DNA from 2 places in the Rothia sp. HSID18067 genome. Region 1 is predicted to be linked to the other one. Evidence: riboswitches for the same ligand, from Rfam matches in the RefSeq annotation. Region 1 holds a riboswitch; the other holds the start of a gene.
What was found. A riboswitch is a leader RNA that binds a small molecule or an ion and turns the genes downstream of it on or off. The one in region 1 is predicted to bind S-adenosylmethionine.
Positions count from the first base shown of each region.

Region 2: linked by a shared signal. The riboswitch ahead of D8M23_RS07325 (ABC transporter ATP-binding protein) and the one ahead of D8M23_RS10105 (methylenetetrahydrofolate reductase) in region 1 are both predicted to bind S-adenosylmethionine.

Region 1 covers NZ_RBMF01000003.1:282,055-289,364, reverse strand. The annotation lists gene D8M23_RS10115 (M13 family metallopeptidase) at 1-655, opposite strand, end outside; gene metE (5-methyltetrahydropteroyltriglutamate--homocysteine S-methyltransferase) at 843-3,164, opposite strand; gene D8M23_RS10105 (methylenetetrahydrofolate reductase) at 3,207-4,118, opposite strand; SAM riboswitch class I at 4,199-4,308, opposite strand; gene D8M23_RS12390 (CGNR zinc finger domain-containing protein) at 5,106-5,339, opposite strand; gene D8M23_RS12325 (HPP family protein) at 5,781-6,335, shown strand; gene D8M23_RS10090 (aldo/keto reductase) at 6,450-7,310, shown strand, end outside.
Region 2 covers NZ_RBMF01000002.1:534,621-541,930, forward strand. The annotation lists gene D8M23_RS07300 (bacteriocin) at 1-101, opposite strand, end outside; gene D8M23_RS07305 (hypothetical protein) at 885-1,397, opposite strand; gene D8M23_RS07310 (hypothetical protein) at 1,511-2,152, opposite strand; gene D8M23_RS07315 (YchJ family protein) at 2,209-2,646, opposite strand; gene D8M23_RS07320 (LLM class flavin-dependent oxidoreductase) at 2,783-4,210, opposite strand; SAM riboswitch class IV at 4,315-4,424, opposite strand; SAM riboswitch class I at 4,601-4,683, shown strand; gene D8M23_RS07325 (ABC transporter ATP-binding protein) at 4,688-5,509, shown strand; gene D8M23_RS07330 (aliphatic sulfonate ABC transporter substrate-binding protein) at 5,622-6,671, shown strand; gene D8M23_RS07335 (ABC transporter permease) at 6,674-7,310, shown strand, end outside.

The DNA.
Region 1 (7,310 bases):
CGTCGCGGTTAGCGACCACATCCCAGTGGTGGGCGGCAATCTCGGCCTCATGCGCAAAAATCAGTTTCGCCGCCTCCGCCGGGGTGAGGCTAAACCCCTCCGCCAAACCGGTCAGCTCAAAAACACGCGCAATATGGTCAATATAGGCGGAGCACACCTGCTCGTACTTCTCCTCACGGTAGTACGCCTCATCCGGCAGGTTCAGGCCCGACTGGGTCATATAGAACGTGTACTTCTGCGGGTCTTTCGAATCGATACTCGTGTACCAGCCGATCAGCTGCGAAATACCCGCGCGTGAGAGCAGCGCCAGGGTGACCGCCAGCTGCTGCGGGGTCTGCGCGTTCAGGATGGGGGCGACCTCTTTCAGCAGCGGGCCCAGGCCATCCGCCTCAATTTTCTTGGTGTCCATAAACGAGTTGTACAGTGCACCAATACGGGAAGCAGGCTGTTCCTTGGCGACGCGCTCAATAATCTCACGCACATGCTTCTCGGCGTCATCGCGCAGGGTGTACAGGCCGCCGTCTTTGGAGCGGTCGGCGGGGATCTCGTACGTGTCAAGCCACGCGCCGTTCACGTGGCGGAAGAAATCATCGCCCGGTTTGACCTTTGAATCGACCCATTCGGTGACAATACCTGATTTTTTAGTGTTATCCATGAACCCATTCTAGGGGGTGAGCAGATGGCGCGCCTCACCACGCAATATGAGGTGACCCCTCAGCCTGCCCGCAGGATGGCCCGGGACGCGGGGAAAACAATCCGCGAACAGCGGGTATTTTGCCGAAAAGGTGATATTTTCTCACCTTCTCAGGCAAAACCCCGCTGCTCGCGGACCTATAAAGAGGCTACAGGCTCGCCCGAACCTTCTTCGCGGCGGACACTACGTTCTTGAGCGTCCTCTTCGTCTCCTCGTAGTCGCGGGTCTTCAAACCGCAGTCCGGGTTAACCCACAGGTCAGAGATGGTTCCGTACCCAATCGCGGCACGGATCAGCTCCTCAACCTCGGCCTGCGAAGGCACACGCGGCGAGTGAATATCCCACACGCCCGGGCCCAGCCCCGAAACATAGCTTTCGGGAATATCCGCCAGCAGCTCCATATGCGAGCGCGCCGCCTCAATACTGGTCACATCCGCATTCAGGGCATTAATCGAATCAATAATCTCGTTGAACTCCGAGTAACACAGGTGGGTGTGAACCTGAGTTTTATCCTCGACCGCGCTCGTCGCCAGGCGGAACGCATTCACCGACCACGCCAGGTACGCGGGCTGCTCATCACGGCGCAGCGGCAAAAGCTCACGCAGTGCTGGTTCATCCACCTGAATAATGCGTATGCCTGCCGCCTCCAAATCGGCGATTTCGTCGGCGAGCGCCAATGCAACCTGATTCGCGGTTTCCTCGCGCGGCTGGTCATCACGCACGAACGACCAAGCCAGAATAGTCACCGGGCCGGTCAGCATGCCCTTAACGGGACGATCGGTGAGGGACTGGGCGTAGGAAATCCAGGGCACGGTCACGGCCTCGCCGCGCAGCCCTTCACCTGAGCGTTTCACATCGCCAAACAGCACCGATGGGCGGGTGCAGCGTGAACCGTAGGACTGCACCCAGCCGTGCTTCGTCGTGGCGAAACCATCGAAATTTTCGGCGAAGTACTGCACCATGTCGTTACGTTCGGCCTCGCCGTGCACGAGCACATCTAGGCCCAAATCTTCCTGGAGTTTAATAACTGAGGTGATCTCTTCACGCAGGAACTCGTCAAGCTGCTGCTGCGTGATTTTACCGGCACGTGCCTCTGCACGGTGGCGGCGAATATCGCCGGTCTGTGGGAATGAACCAATGGTCGTGGTCGGCAGCTTCGGCAGATTCAGATCGGCTTGGGCATCCCGGCGGATTTTCAGCTCGGGACGCTCAAAATCCTGCGGTTTCACGGATGCGGCACGCTCACGGATTGCCGCATTATGCTTACGCGGATCCGCTGTGAAACGTGCCAGCGCTTCGTCGGCGGTCTTCAACTCTGCCTCAACCGCAGACTCACCGTCGGCAAGACCGCGGGCAAGAGTCACGATCTCGGCGACTTTCTGGTCGGCAAAAGCCAGACCGTCTACGGGCACATCGGCGGGGTCTTCAAGGTCGAGATCGTGCGGCACATGCTGCAGCGAGGTTGAGGATGCAACCGCCACCGCACCGCCGTTAATGTTCTGGAGCGCGTGCAGGAGCGCTCGCAGGTCGGCGCGCCAAATATTGCGCCCGTTAATGGCACCTGCCACCAGGGTTACGCCGGAGTCTTTGAAGGCGGTCAGCGCCTCGGCATCGTAGAGCGTGGAAACCAGGTCGAGATGCAGCGCCTCAATACCGGTGTCTAACAGTGCGGGCAGGTTCTCGCGCAGGTTGCCGTAGGGGCTTGTCACCAGGATTGCGGGGCGGTTCGTTTCGGCTGCCAACGCGGTGTAAGTTTTACGCGCCAATTCGGCGATTTTGGCGTTGGGAATGTCGCGGTCCACGGTCAGGCCGGGTTCGTCGAGCTGCACCCACTGCACGCCGCGTGCCGCCAGTTCGGCGAGCACCTGCCGGTAGGCTTTCACGAAATCGTCCAGGCGATCCAGCGGTGTGAACCCTTCGGGCGAACCCTGTTCGGCTTTTGCCCCGAGAAGCAGGGTGAGCGGGCCGACCAGCTGCGGGCGTACCGTCACCCCGTGCTCCTTGGCGACTTCAAGCTGCTCGTCGATAGCCTCAAGATTCAGCGTGATCTCGGTATCCGGGCCGATCTCGGGCACTAGGTAGTGGTAGTTCGTGTCGAACCATTTCGTCATCTCCAGCGGAGGCAGCGTCTCGGTGCCGCGTGCTAGAGCAAAGTACCCGGGCAGATCGAGCAGGCCGCGCGCATCCTTGGCGTCGGCAAGACGCTGGGGCACGAGGGTGAAAAGGCGCACGGCATCGAGCACCTGATCGTAGTACGAGAAAGTCGCCGGGATAGACGAATCGGTGGCGCTAAGACCGCGCTCGATCACACGGTCATAGTAGGTGCGCTGCACATCTGCGGCCGCCTGGCGCAGTTCATCCTGCGTGATTTTGCCTTTCCAGAACGCTTCCTGTGCTTTTTTCAGCTCGCGGAAACGGCCCACGCGGGGGTAACCGATGATGGTTGCTGCGGGGAATGGGGTGTGGGTCATCCTAGTTCCTTACTGTGGGAGGGTGTCAAATAAAAGGGGAGTTTAGAGGTATTGAAGATCGCTTAGGGGGAGTTTGAAACGGTTCGAGTAGCGCGGAACGTCGAGTTCTTCGAGGACGTCCAGCACAGCCTCATGCTCGTTAAATGTGTAGAAATGCAGGCCGGGGGCGCCAGCATCAAGCACCTTGCGGCATTGGTCGAGTGCATGTTCCACGCCGATGCGGTGCAGCTCGCGCGAATCGCTCGCGGTTTCTAGGCGATGCGCCAGCTCGCGCGGTACTTCAAACCCGGCAAGCTCGCACAGCTTCGTCAGCCGAGTCAGCGAGGTAACGGGCATAATACCGGGAATAATGGGCATCTGAACCCCGGCAAGGCGCGCAGCATCCACCAGCCCCGAATAGCGCTCGGTCTCAAAGAAAACCTGGGTGATGGCGAAATCCGCCCCGGCACGCTGCTTTGAAAGCAGAATCTCAATGTCTTGAAGAAGCGAGGAAGACTCGGGGTGCTTATGCGGGTACGCCGCAACCCCAATCGACACTTTCCCCGCGGCAAGATGCGCGAAATCCTCACGTTCCACCCTGCGAATCAGCTCCACCAGGTAGCGGGCAAAAGGCAGCTCAAGCGGGCGCGTGTTTTCGGGCGGAATATCGCCGCGCAGCGCCAAGAAACCGCGTACTCCAAGCCCCAGAATCAGACGAACTGAGCGTTCCAAATCGGCCACGGAATGCCCCACGCAGATGAGATGCGCCAGCGGGTTCAGCGAGGTTTCATGCACCAGGTGATCGAGCAGAGCCAGCGTCTTTTGGCGGCGCTGCGCATCGCCCGAATAGGTGACGGAAACGTAATCCGGGTTGGTTTGCTCAAGCTCGGTAATGGTTTTGAGCAGGGAATCGCAGCTTGCGTGCGACCGCGGCGGATACAGCTCGTAGGAGAGAGCCGGGTGAACTGTCGTCATTTTCATTCCTTCGTGTTCACCCGATAGAAGCGTGCCCGAAGGTACGCCGAATTCTTTATGCACAATGCGAAGGGAATTCACTTCTATCGGTTCTGGCGGGAGCACCTTGTCCGCCCACCCCGTGGGGTGGAGGCTGGCGAGGTTGCTGCGACGTCGAAGAGCCAGATCTCTCGGTCGCTCTGGATAGATAACACTCCTACTTTAGGCAGGATGCGCGGTGCCAGCAAGAATATGTCGGCACATGTCGTCGCACGGTCATAACCGCTTAATATTGTGGGATGCGGCGAAACAATACGTCATACGGGTTCGCGGCAGGTCGGACTAGCGCGTTGAAACCTCCACCTGATTTGGCCGCGAGTAGATAATATGTCGACGAGCAGATAGCGGAATGTTATCTGCTCGTCACAAAACTATCTGCCCGCGAAGAGTGCAGAGGAGGTGACGCGGCGGCGAGAGGGAGAAGGCATTCTGCAAGGAAAACCTATTGTTCTGAGAAAACATGTTGTGTAAACTGTACGTAAGAGTCCCCCGACCGCCTCTACCCGTGAATCTGCAGGTTCACAGGATATGCGCATATGTCGGGGCCCTCCTTTATCTGCTTCCGGTTTTACTCTGAGGAAATCAGCATTGGGTATTGAGGCTTTTTCAGCACGTCATCTTGAGCTATTAGCTCCAAGTAATTTTTCTTCTCCATACGATTTACCCTCTCAGTAACGTAAGAATTTATTCTTTATGAGTGCTGAGCGTTCGGACGGATACATCGGCATTGGGGTTGGGTGAATGCGAGGAATGTGCCCGCGAGTTTGAAAATTTTATTGCGCAGGATGGGCTGTATTACATAGTCTGAGTACGTTTTTATGCGTCCGCTGGGTGGAGGGATAAAAAGAGGGAGCTTACCTGGCTTTAACTTAGCCACTCTATTCGCAGGTTGGGTAAATCAAAAACTAACAACAGAATAGCCTTATTATTGTTTCTCTCATTAATATTTCATTTATGGTTTTGATAGTGCCGACTTACTCGGGACCTGTTTCCACAGGTACTACTGCACCAGCGTTGTTTGGAGTGGTTCTGTGTGTAGAACAGGACGCAATGAGGAGCATGGCACTTACGGAGCCTGTCGCCTGTCTCTCCCGCTATTGTCAATGCACCAGAAACTGATATAAGCGCGACTAACTGGTTGGGAGTGTCTATAGAATGCTTAGAGTTTAGACTGTTCACCATCTGGATAACGGATAGATGATGGATTTGAGGTTTTAAAGAATGTGTAAGTGCAGATAATGTATCCTTGACGGCATCTTCATTTTCGTCTATACGTGCTGAATATAAGGAAATAATACGTTCCCTCAACTGTTGAAAGACCGTTAAATCTTTCTCATTGATCTGAAATGGTGACCATATACTAAGCTCTCGGGACATTGTGTTTATCCATCCCTGTGCTGTTTCTATGTTTTCGAAGCGATCAATAATTTCTTTGCCGTCATAATACCTGCTGCTTGCAAAATTCGAAGCTAGGGATTCTAGCGGTCGTACCATAGCGCCGTCAATAATGTATTGCGATTTCATGGATTCTCCCGATTCTGACGCAATGCTGTCGTGCCATCCATGAAGACTATGCTAGCATGAGGTTAGTCTAATGGTATCTACATTAGGAAGGTAGATTTTATGTCATCCTCGCAACACCCTTATGCGTCTCAGCAGGCTGTGAAAAACGATGAATCGAACCCAGCGGAAAATCCATGGTGGCGGAGTGCAGCTCCTCCACGACCCAAGATACGGACGATTTTTGTTGCTACTCTGGCAAGCGTTGTTGCTCTCACGCTCCTTGCAGCGATTACTGCCAGTACGGGATATATGCTGCTTATACCTCCCATGGCTGCATCCATGGCACTTGTGATGGGGGCACCGAAATTGCCACTATCTCAGCCACGGAACGTTATTGGAGGACAGACTGTTAGTGCAACGGTTGGAGTGCTTACTGGAATGGCCGGGAATTCCCTGTGGCTGGGAGCACTGGCTGGTGGGCTAGCGTTGGGTGCTATGATGCTCACCCGTACACCACATTCACCAGCAGCAGCAACAGCAATTATTGGTGTCACCACAGCGTCTTCAGGTTTGCTCTTTATTGGGCTGGCGGCTGTAGCCGCATTACTTCTTGTATTGGTAGGGGCTGCCGCTAATACAATAAACTCCGTACGATATCCTACTTATATCTGGTAATTGTCCCGTGCCTGCATTGCGAGGAGAAGAAAGCCTGCCTGCTCGTGTAGGTTGTATAACACTATTGGCGTAATGTTTGCGACCATGTACTGTCAAACACGGTAGAGTAAACGTATGGAACGCATCGAATCTCCCGCATCTGCACGCCTGGGTAACTCCGGGCTGGTCGTGCCCTCCGTCGGTATCGGCTGCAACAACCTGGGGCGCCCCGGCACCCCCACTCAAACTCAGGAAGGCACCAACGCCGTGATCGCCGCCGCAGTTGAGGCGGGCATCGGCTTCTTCGATATTGCTGACCTGTACGGTGCCGAGCCCGGGCTTTCAGAAACCATGTTCGGTACCGCGATGCGCGAACTCAACCTCAATCGTGATGACCTGATTATCGTCACCAAATTCGGGCTCCCTACCGGTACCCTCAACGGCAACGACTGGGATGCGCGCGGCTCACGCCGATACATCATGCGTGCCGTCGAAGGTTCACTGCGCCGCCTGGGAACCGAGTACATTGACCTGTATTTCTACCACAGCCCCGACCCGAACACCCCGCTGGAAGAGACCCTGTCTGCTCTTGATACGCTCGTGACCAGCGGAAAGGTGCGTTACCTGGGGCACTCCAACTTTGCGGGGTGGCAGCTTGCCCACGCCGAGCATCTCGCCCGCGAACTCGGCACTGAGCGGTTTATCGCCGCCGAAAACCACTACAACCTGCTGGATCGCCGCGCCGAACTCGAAATTCTGCCCGCCGCCCGCCACTTCGGGCTCGGGGTGCTCCCTTACTTCCCGCTCGCTAACGGGCTTTTGACCGGAAAATACCGCCGCGACAACATCCCGGCAGGGTCACGCCTGTCGCACTCCAAAGCGCAGGTACTTGCGCAAGCCGACTGGGAACAACTCGACGCCTACCGCGAATTCTGCGCCGATCTGGGGACCTCCGAGGTTCAAGCGTCCATCTCTTGGCTCAAACAGCAGAACCCC
Region 2 (7,310 bases), on a different contig from region 1:
TAGCTGCCACCGTAGTATCCACAGCTGCTGTAACAGCCGCCGTTAACCTGCTCCAGCTCCTGGTCGGTCAGTTCTTCCATGAACATGGTATCCTTAGCCATGGTTATCCTCCTTATGAATTCCTGAATAGCCTCAGGAATGATTGTGGTTAATCAATAGTTTGATGTTTTCCATCAAACTTTGGCTGGGTTCCAAGATGACAACGTTCCAAAGGTGACAGCTTGGAACCCACCTCCTTTATTGCAGGGGTGCAACCCCCTCAAAAGGAAACTTATAGAGTTTTTAATGACCATTTTGGGTGGTCGAGAATAGAGACCTAGCCAGCAGTTCCCCAAAACATTCCGCTATTAAAAATTGCAGCAGAAAATAATTGCCGCTTAATCTTTAAAAGACTTGAAGAATGAGTTCGCTAGAAAAAGTTAAGCTCTCTATATTTGTCAGCAAAGTATATTTCCTCTACGATGATGCCTATCACCTAGCTACCACGCCACAATACACTTGCTCTGTGCATTAATAGCGCTATACTACGGCCACCACATCACAAAGTGGTGCGACATCAAATGGAAACTTAGGATATGTGAGAGTGTAAAACTGTTCCTATCACACAATAGGAGCCCAATATCAGCTTTCGGAAGCTCTCAATGCTATCCATTCTTTGCATCCTCAATAGAACACCCACAATAAGTTCTCGTCCCTGTAATAAACTTATTGCGACTCTGGCTAGCTCCTCAACTGTATCAAACCGCCGGGGAAGCACGCAATAGGTCTTCATCATAATTTCCAAAACTTTTCTCAAAGCCGAAGCAGGTTCGCGGAGTAATCATTATTTCCGCGGTAAATCCCCCTATTTACCCGGTGGTGCACACCAAAACTGACAGCAGCTTTCAAGAACTGCACAGCTCGCCCAGGATGCGCTGGGCTGCTTTTCGGGCACTCTCGCCAGCGGCGCCAGCCTCATAGGCGTGCAGGGCATCTGCCGCCACATGCAGGCGCAGCACCCGTGGAAGGGTGGAAACCTCACGCAAAATCACGTTCGCCCGCTCGGGAGGGGCAGGTTCCAGGCCCCAACTCGGGGCAAATTTTGCCAGGTCACTGGGTAAAATATAGGCATCGATCAGAGAAGTTTTCATCCCCGCAAGTTCGTGCCGAACCCCGGTGAGCGCGAGCGCATTTGCACCCGTTCGCAGCAGGTCACTCGTATCGTAGGGTGCCACATAGTAGTGCACGATCATCCCTGTGCGGTGCGTATACTGCCGGAGCGCATCGAGCCCGCAAGCGCAGAGGATGCGGGCGCGTTCAGCAGCGATGCGGCGCGCATCCGGGGTAAGCAGGTGCCCTCCCCCGTTGAAATAGAGGGCGAGCTCGTCGAAAGATTCCTGCGAGATAACGTCACTCATGGCATAAACATAGCAAACACAGGACTAGTTTTTGAGGCTTTCATTGAGGAAGCTCACAATGTAGTCAGGATTCAAGCTCTGCGCCCTGGGCTGGGATTTTCACCGTTTTCTGATCAGGCACGGCTTATGAGTCCTTTCACTAGGCGTTCCGCTTCCCGCTCGCTTCTCGGGTCTTTGGAAATTAGGAGATCAACTGCAACATGCAAGGGGCGAATCTTAGGTAACTCTTTGATTACGCGAAGAATAACGTTGGCATCCTGTGCCGGAACTTCACGCAGTGCGTAGATAAATTTCAGGGATTCGAGATTGTGGGGAGTCACATATGCTTCTACGGTAGCCCCGTAAATTTCCGAATATTCGTGGCTGACACCCGTAAGCGCTAATGTTCGTTCGTCCATCAAGTCATGCAGGTCAGCAGAAGGCACAGCATAGAATTGAAGTTTCGCATCTGCACGCACTGCATACTGCCTAAGAGCTTCTACCCCACGTTCGGAGAGGTTATGTGCACGTTCTTTGGCACGGCGGCGTGCATCGGGGGTAAGGGATGCACTGTTACCGTCAAGATAGGCGGCAAGTTGATCGAAGGATGACATCGAGATTTTGCGCCCATGTGCGGAGTGATGCTCGTGCGGGTTATCTGAAACCATCCACCGCCCGGCGATTTTTTGTCCACTCAAAGATCCTCGTTCAAGGCGTGCACGCACGCTTCGGGGGCTCACCCCGGCGTGCTGGGCATATTCCGCGACTGACATCATGGCAAAAACATACCATAAGAGGAATATTTCTGCCATACTGCCCGGTCGGGAGGAACTTAGCCAACCTCACCGTCCAGGTAGTACCAGGTGCCGTGCACTTTCTCGAAGCGAGATTTTTCGTGCATGGTGCCTTTCACGCGTTCTTTGGCGGACGTGCCGGGAACTGAGCGGTAGTACGCCACGAACTCGACCGTGCCCGCCGCATCGAAGGGACCACCCGAAGAGCCCAGAATATCCAGCCGGTACCAGCGCAACATTTCATCCAACGTTAACTCGGCGGGGCGCGTATGCGGGTGCCAGCTTGCCAGCAGGTAGGGCGCATCGTGCAGGGCGAAAGCGGTAAATCGCGAGCGCATCAGGGCCAGCGGTGTGGGCGCGTTCAGGGTTCCGGATGCGGCAAACTCGCCCAGGTACCGCCCGCAGCAGGCACCGTATACCTCGCCGCTTGTGCAGGGGCAGCGGGCTTGAGGGTCGTACAGGGTTGTTTCGCTCATGCACCCCATTCTAAACATGCGTGAAAAAGAGCCTTTATTCGAATAAAGCGGCCTTTTAATGCTTTATTCAAATAAAGGCTCTTTTTATCATCCCAGGAGGGAAGATTTTACAACCATGCGCGCAGGCGCAGCGGGTTTAGTTGGCGATAGCGCGTGCCGGGGTATCTGCCGTGGAGGGCTTACCCACGTAGGCGCCACGGTACTTCGCGGCCGGGTGCGAGTCTGCAACCTTAGTCTGTCCCTTACCGAACAGGCTTTCGCGCAGGGTCTCGCCCTCGTAGGAGGTGCGGTAGCGTCCACGCTTTTGCAGCTCAGGAACCACGAACTCGATGAAGTCCTCGAAGGAGCCGGGTGAAACGTGGTATGCCAGGTTAATACCATCCAGTCCGCCTTCATCAATCCAGCGTTCTAGTTCATCGGCCACCTGCTGCGGGTCGCCCACAATAACCTCGCCCATACCGCCGATAGTGCAGTGCTCGGCAATATCCTTACGCGTCCACTGCTTATCCTTGGCCTGCAGGGTGAAGGGAGTGAGGAAGGACTGAATCGACTCGGTCTTCACATAGTTGAGTACCTCGTCCTCGTCGAACTGGGAAAGATCCACGCCGGACCAGCCGCCGATAATGGCCTGCGAAGATTCCAGGTTCACGTACTTGCGGTACTCTTCGTACTTTGCCTTCGCCTTCTCTTCGGTCTCGTCCACAATGATGGAGAGCATCGCAAAAACCTTGATTTCGTCGCGGCCGCGGCCGTTCTCTTCGGCGCGGTCACGAATGCGGTCGGTAATAATGCGGGTCAGATCGGGGCGCAGCGCACCGATAAACACAACCTCGGCATGCTTGCCGGAGAATTTCTGCCCGCGGCTGGATGCGCCCGCCTGGAAAATCACGGGGGTGCGTTGGGGGCTGGGTTCGGTCAGACCCGCGCCGGGCACGCTGAAGTACTTGCCCTTGTGCTGAATCGGGTGCACCTTGGCGGGGTCGGCGTAGATGCCCTTCTCGCGATCCTTGACGACCGCGCCGTCTTCCCAGGAGCCTTCCCAGAGTTTGTAGCAGACGTCCAGGAACTCTTCGGCGAGTTCGTATCGGGTGTCGTGCTCAATCTGGGTTTCAAGGCCCTGACATTCGGCAGCAGAAGGCAGGTATGAGGTCACCACGTTAAAGCCCACACGCCCGTTGGTGAGGTGGTCAAGGGAAGCGTACTTGCGTGCGAGCGTGTAAGGCTGCTCGTAGGTGACGGCTGAGGTCACACCGAAGCCCAGGTGCTCGGTTACGGCGGCCATTGCGGAGATCTGCATGAACGGATCGTTCACGGGCACCTGCGCGCCGCCTTCGATAGCAGGTGCGGCGGAGTTCTTGTAAATATCGTAGATGCCCACAACATCGGCTAGGAATACGCCGTCGAAGAAGCCCTTCTCAAGGATCTGTGCCAGGTCAGTCCAGTATTTGATGGTGTTGTACTCGGTAGCCCGGGAGCGGGGGTGGCGCCAGAGGTCGAAGCTCTGGTGACCCACACAGGTCATGTCGAATGCGTTAACTGCGATGCGCTTCTTCTGCTCAGCCATCTACGTATCCTTTCGCGAATGTTAGGGTGTTCCTGCACCCCGCGCGCCGCCTCCTTATAGGTGGTGGCCTTCTTGGTGTTCCAAGTTGTGCAGGTGGCGCATTCGCGCCGTACTTGCTTCGTGTTCCTTGAAGCCAGATCATCATCTGGGGCACCCCGCTACGGGAGAGGGTTGCCGCCCGGCTAGCCAGAGCTTTACGCCGGGACTCATAATCCTTGCGTTTTGAGTGTATCCCCTCGCAGATGGGGGTGAACAGTATATGACGAACATTAATTTTTGTGACTCCGCACCGTAATATTTCGCATGAATCATGCAATATTTAGTCACCGTTAGTCACGGTACGTCATGTGTTTTCGCTGCAATGGCACGCTCCTCTAGGGTTATAGGCGTAACCCATCCAGAGCGACTGAGAGACCTGGCTCGACGACGTCGCAGCAACCCCTAGCGGGTGCTAACGCCAGGACCGATGGAAGTAACATGACACAGAATCACCACACCCAGCTACCCGCCAACGCCCAGACGATCACTTTCGACGCCGTCAGCCAGTCGTTCCCACAGTCCGGCAAGAACACGCACGAGGTGCTTCGCGAAGTGAGTTTTACCGCCGCCGCGGGAGAAATTATTTCGGTCATTGGTGCCTCAGGGTGCGGCAAGTCCACGCTGCTGCGGGCCGCCGCCGGACTGAACCGCATTACGGGCGGGCAGGTGCGCATCGGCGACACCCCGGTGAGCGGGCTTGATCAGCGGGTGGCAATCGGTTTTCAGGAGCCGCGCCTGCTGCCCTGGCGCACCGTCGCCGATAATGTGGCGCTCGGGCTGCCGCAGGGCATCCCAAAGACACGAGCGCAGGAGCGCATCCGCGAGCTGCTGCGCCTGGTGGGGCTCACCGACTACGCCACGCACCGCCCCCAAGAAATCTCCGGAGGAATGGCTCAGAGGGTTTCTTTGGCGAGGGCGCTGGCGCGTGAACCCGGGGTGCTGCTGCTGGACGAACCGTTTGGGGCGTTGGATGCGCTGACCCGCATTAAAATGCAGGATTTGCTGCTGGATATTCACCGGCAAGACCCGACCACGGTTCTGCTGGTCACCCACGATGTGGAAGAGGCGCTGTACCTCTCAGACCGGGTGATTGTGCTCGGCAAATTCGCGCCCAATGCGCCCGCAACGATCACACGTGTAGTCACCATTAGCGACGCTCACCCGCGTGATAGGGCCAGCAAAGAGCTAACTGCCCTGCGGGCTGAGCTGCTGACAGAGCTCGGCGTGGAAAAAGCCGATACCACCCCGGTTCCCGCTTAGGGCAGGGCACAGCCTCCCGCGTACACCCAGAGCCGCTGCGCGCCCCCTCTTAGTGAATAATTATTCACAATTTACTGTTTTCTTCACCCCATCAGACACCCAAGGATTACCCATGACAGCCATCACCAGAGCCGAAGCTCTTAAGGGCTTGCTGGCCTTCAGCGCCCTCACCACCGTTCTTGCCGGATGCGCCGGAGAAGGCGCAGGAACCCCCGGCGCGGGAGCCGCAAAAGGCAAAGACACCGTGACCGTGGACTACGCCACCTACAACCCGCTCTCCCTTGTTATTAAAAAGAAAGGGTGGCTAGAGAAGGCCCTGCAGGAAAAAGGTAAAAAGCTAGAATGGGTCAAATCAGCCGGGTCAAACAAAGCCAATGAGGCTCTGCGTTCGGGAAACATTGATGTGGGCTCAACCGCCGGTTCTGCCGCGCTGCTGGCCCGCGCGAACGGCTCACCCATTAAGGTGATTGACCTGTACTCGCAGCCCGAATGGTCGGCGCTGGTCACCACCAAAAACTCGAATATTCATGCAGTATCAGATTTAAAGGGTAAGTCGGTGGCGGTCACCAAAGGAACCGACCCGTACTTCCTGCTGCTCCAAGCGCTCAAGAAGGAAGGCATCGCGGCGAAAGAGGTAACCATCCAGAACCTGCAGCACGCCGATGGGCGGACCGCCCTCGATAACGGGCAGGTCAACGCCTGGAGCGGGCTCGACCCGATTATGGCCAGCGCGGAAATCGAAAGCCACGACGTGCTGTTCTACCGCAACCTAGACTTCAATACGTACGGGTTCCTCAACGCCACCGAGCAGTTCCTCAAAGACAACCCGGACGCGGCGCAAACCATCGTGAACGTGTATGAGTATGCACGCAAATGGGCGCTGGAAAACACTGCTGAAGCAACCCAGATTCTCGCCGACGAGTCCGGTATTAAGTTAGAAACCGCCAAACTCGTGATGGAACGAACCCACCTGAATATTGACCCAATCCCAGGGGACAAGCAGGTGCAGGTGCTCAAAGGTGTTGGCCCGATCCTCGTCGAATCCGGGGACGTCCCCAACCAGTCAGACATTGATAAGGCGCTGAGCAGCATCGTGGACGACACATACGCCAAGAAAGCCGACAGCGCCGCCATTGAGAACGTGAAGAAGACGGTGAGCTAGCCATGAGTGTAACCCTCGACAAAATTTCCAACGCCCCAGAACTTTCAGATACCCCCAAACACACGAAATCCGCAGCCGCAGAAACCGCCGCAGCCCGCACGGCAGCTGCCAGCACCGCTGCCGGGCGCACCCAATTGGCGAGCTCCCACCGCGGCCAGCCCCGGCCAAAGCGCGCCCTGCCTCTGGGTGCCAAACACTATGTGGGGCTTATCCTGCCCGCAGCACTCATCACGCTGTGGTACGTGCTGAGCACCGCCGGGGTATTCACCGCGGTGCAGCTGCCCTCCCCCACCCGCGTCATAGCCGCCGGAACCGAGCTGGCCCAACGCGGCGAGCTAGCAACCCACCTGGTAATCTCCACCCAGCGGGTGGTACTCGGGTTCAGCATCGGCGCGGTGCTGGGGCTGGTTCTGGGGGCGCTTATCGGACTGTGGGGGCCCGCGCGCATCGCCGCAGCACCCACCATTGGGGCGTTACGCGCCGTGCCCTCACTCGCCTGGGTTCCGTTGCTGCTGCTGTGGATCGGCATCGGCGAAAACTCTAAAGTAACACTTGTGGCAATCGGCGCGTTCTTCCCCGTCTACACCACCGTCTCGGCGGCACTGGCGCACGTGGATCCTAAACTTGTAGAGGCCGCAC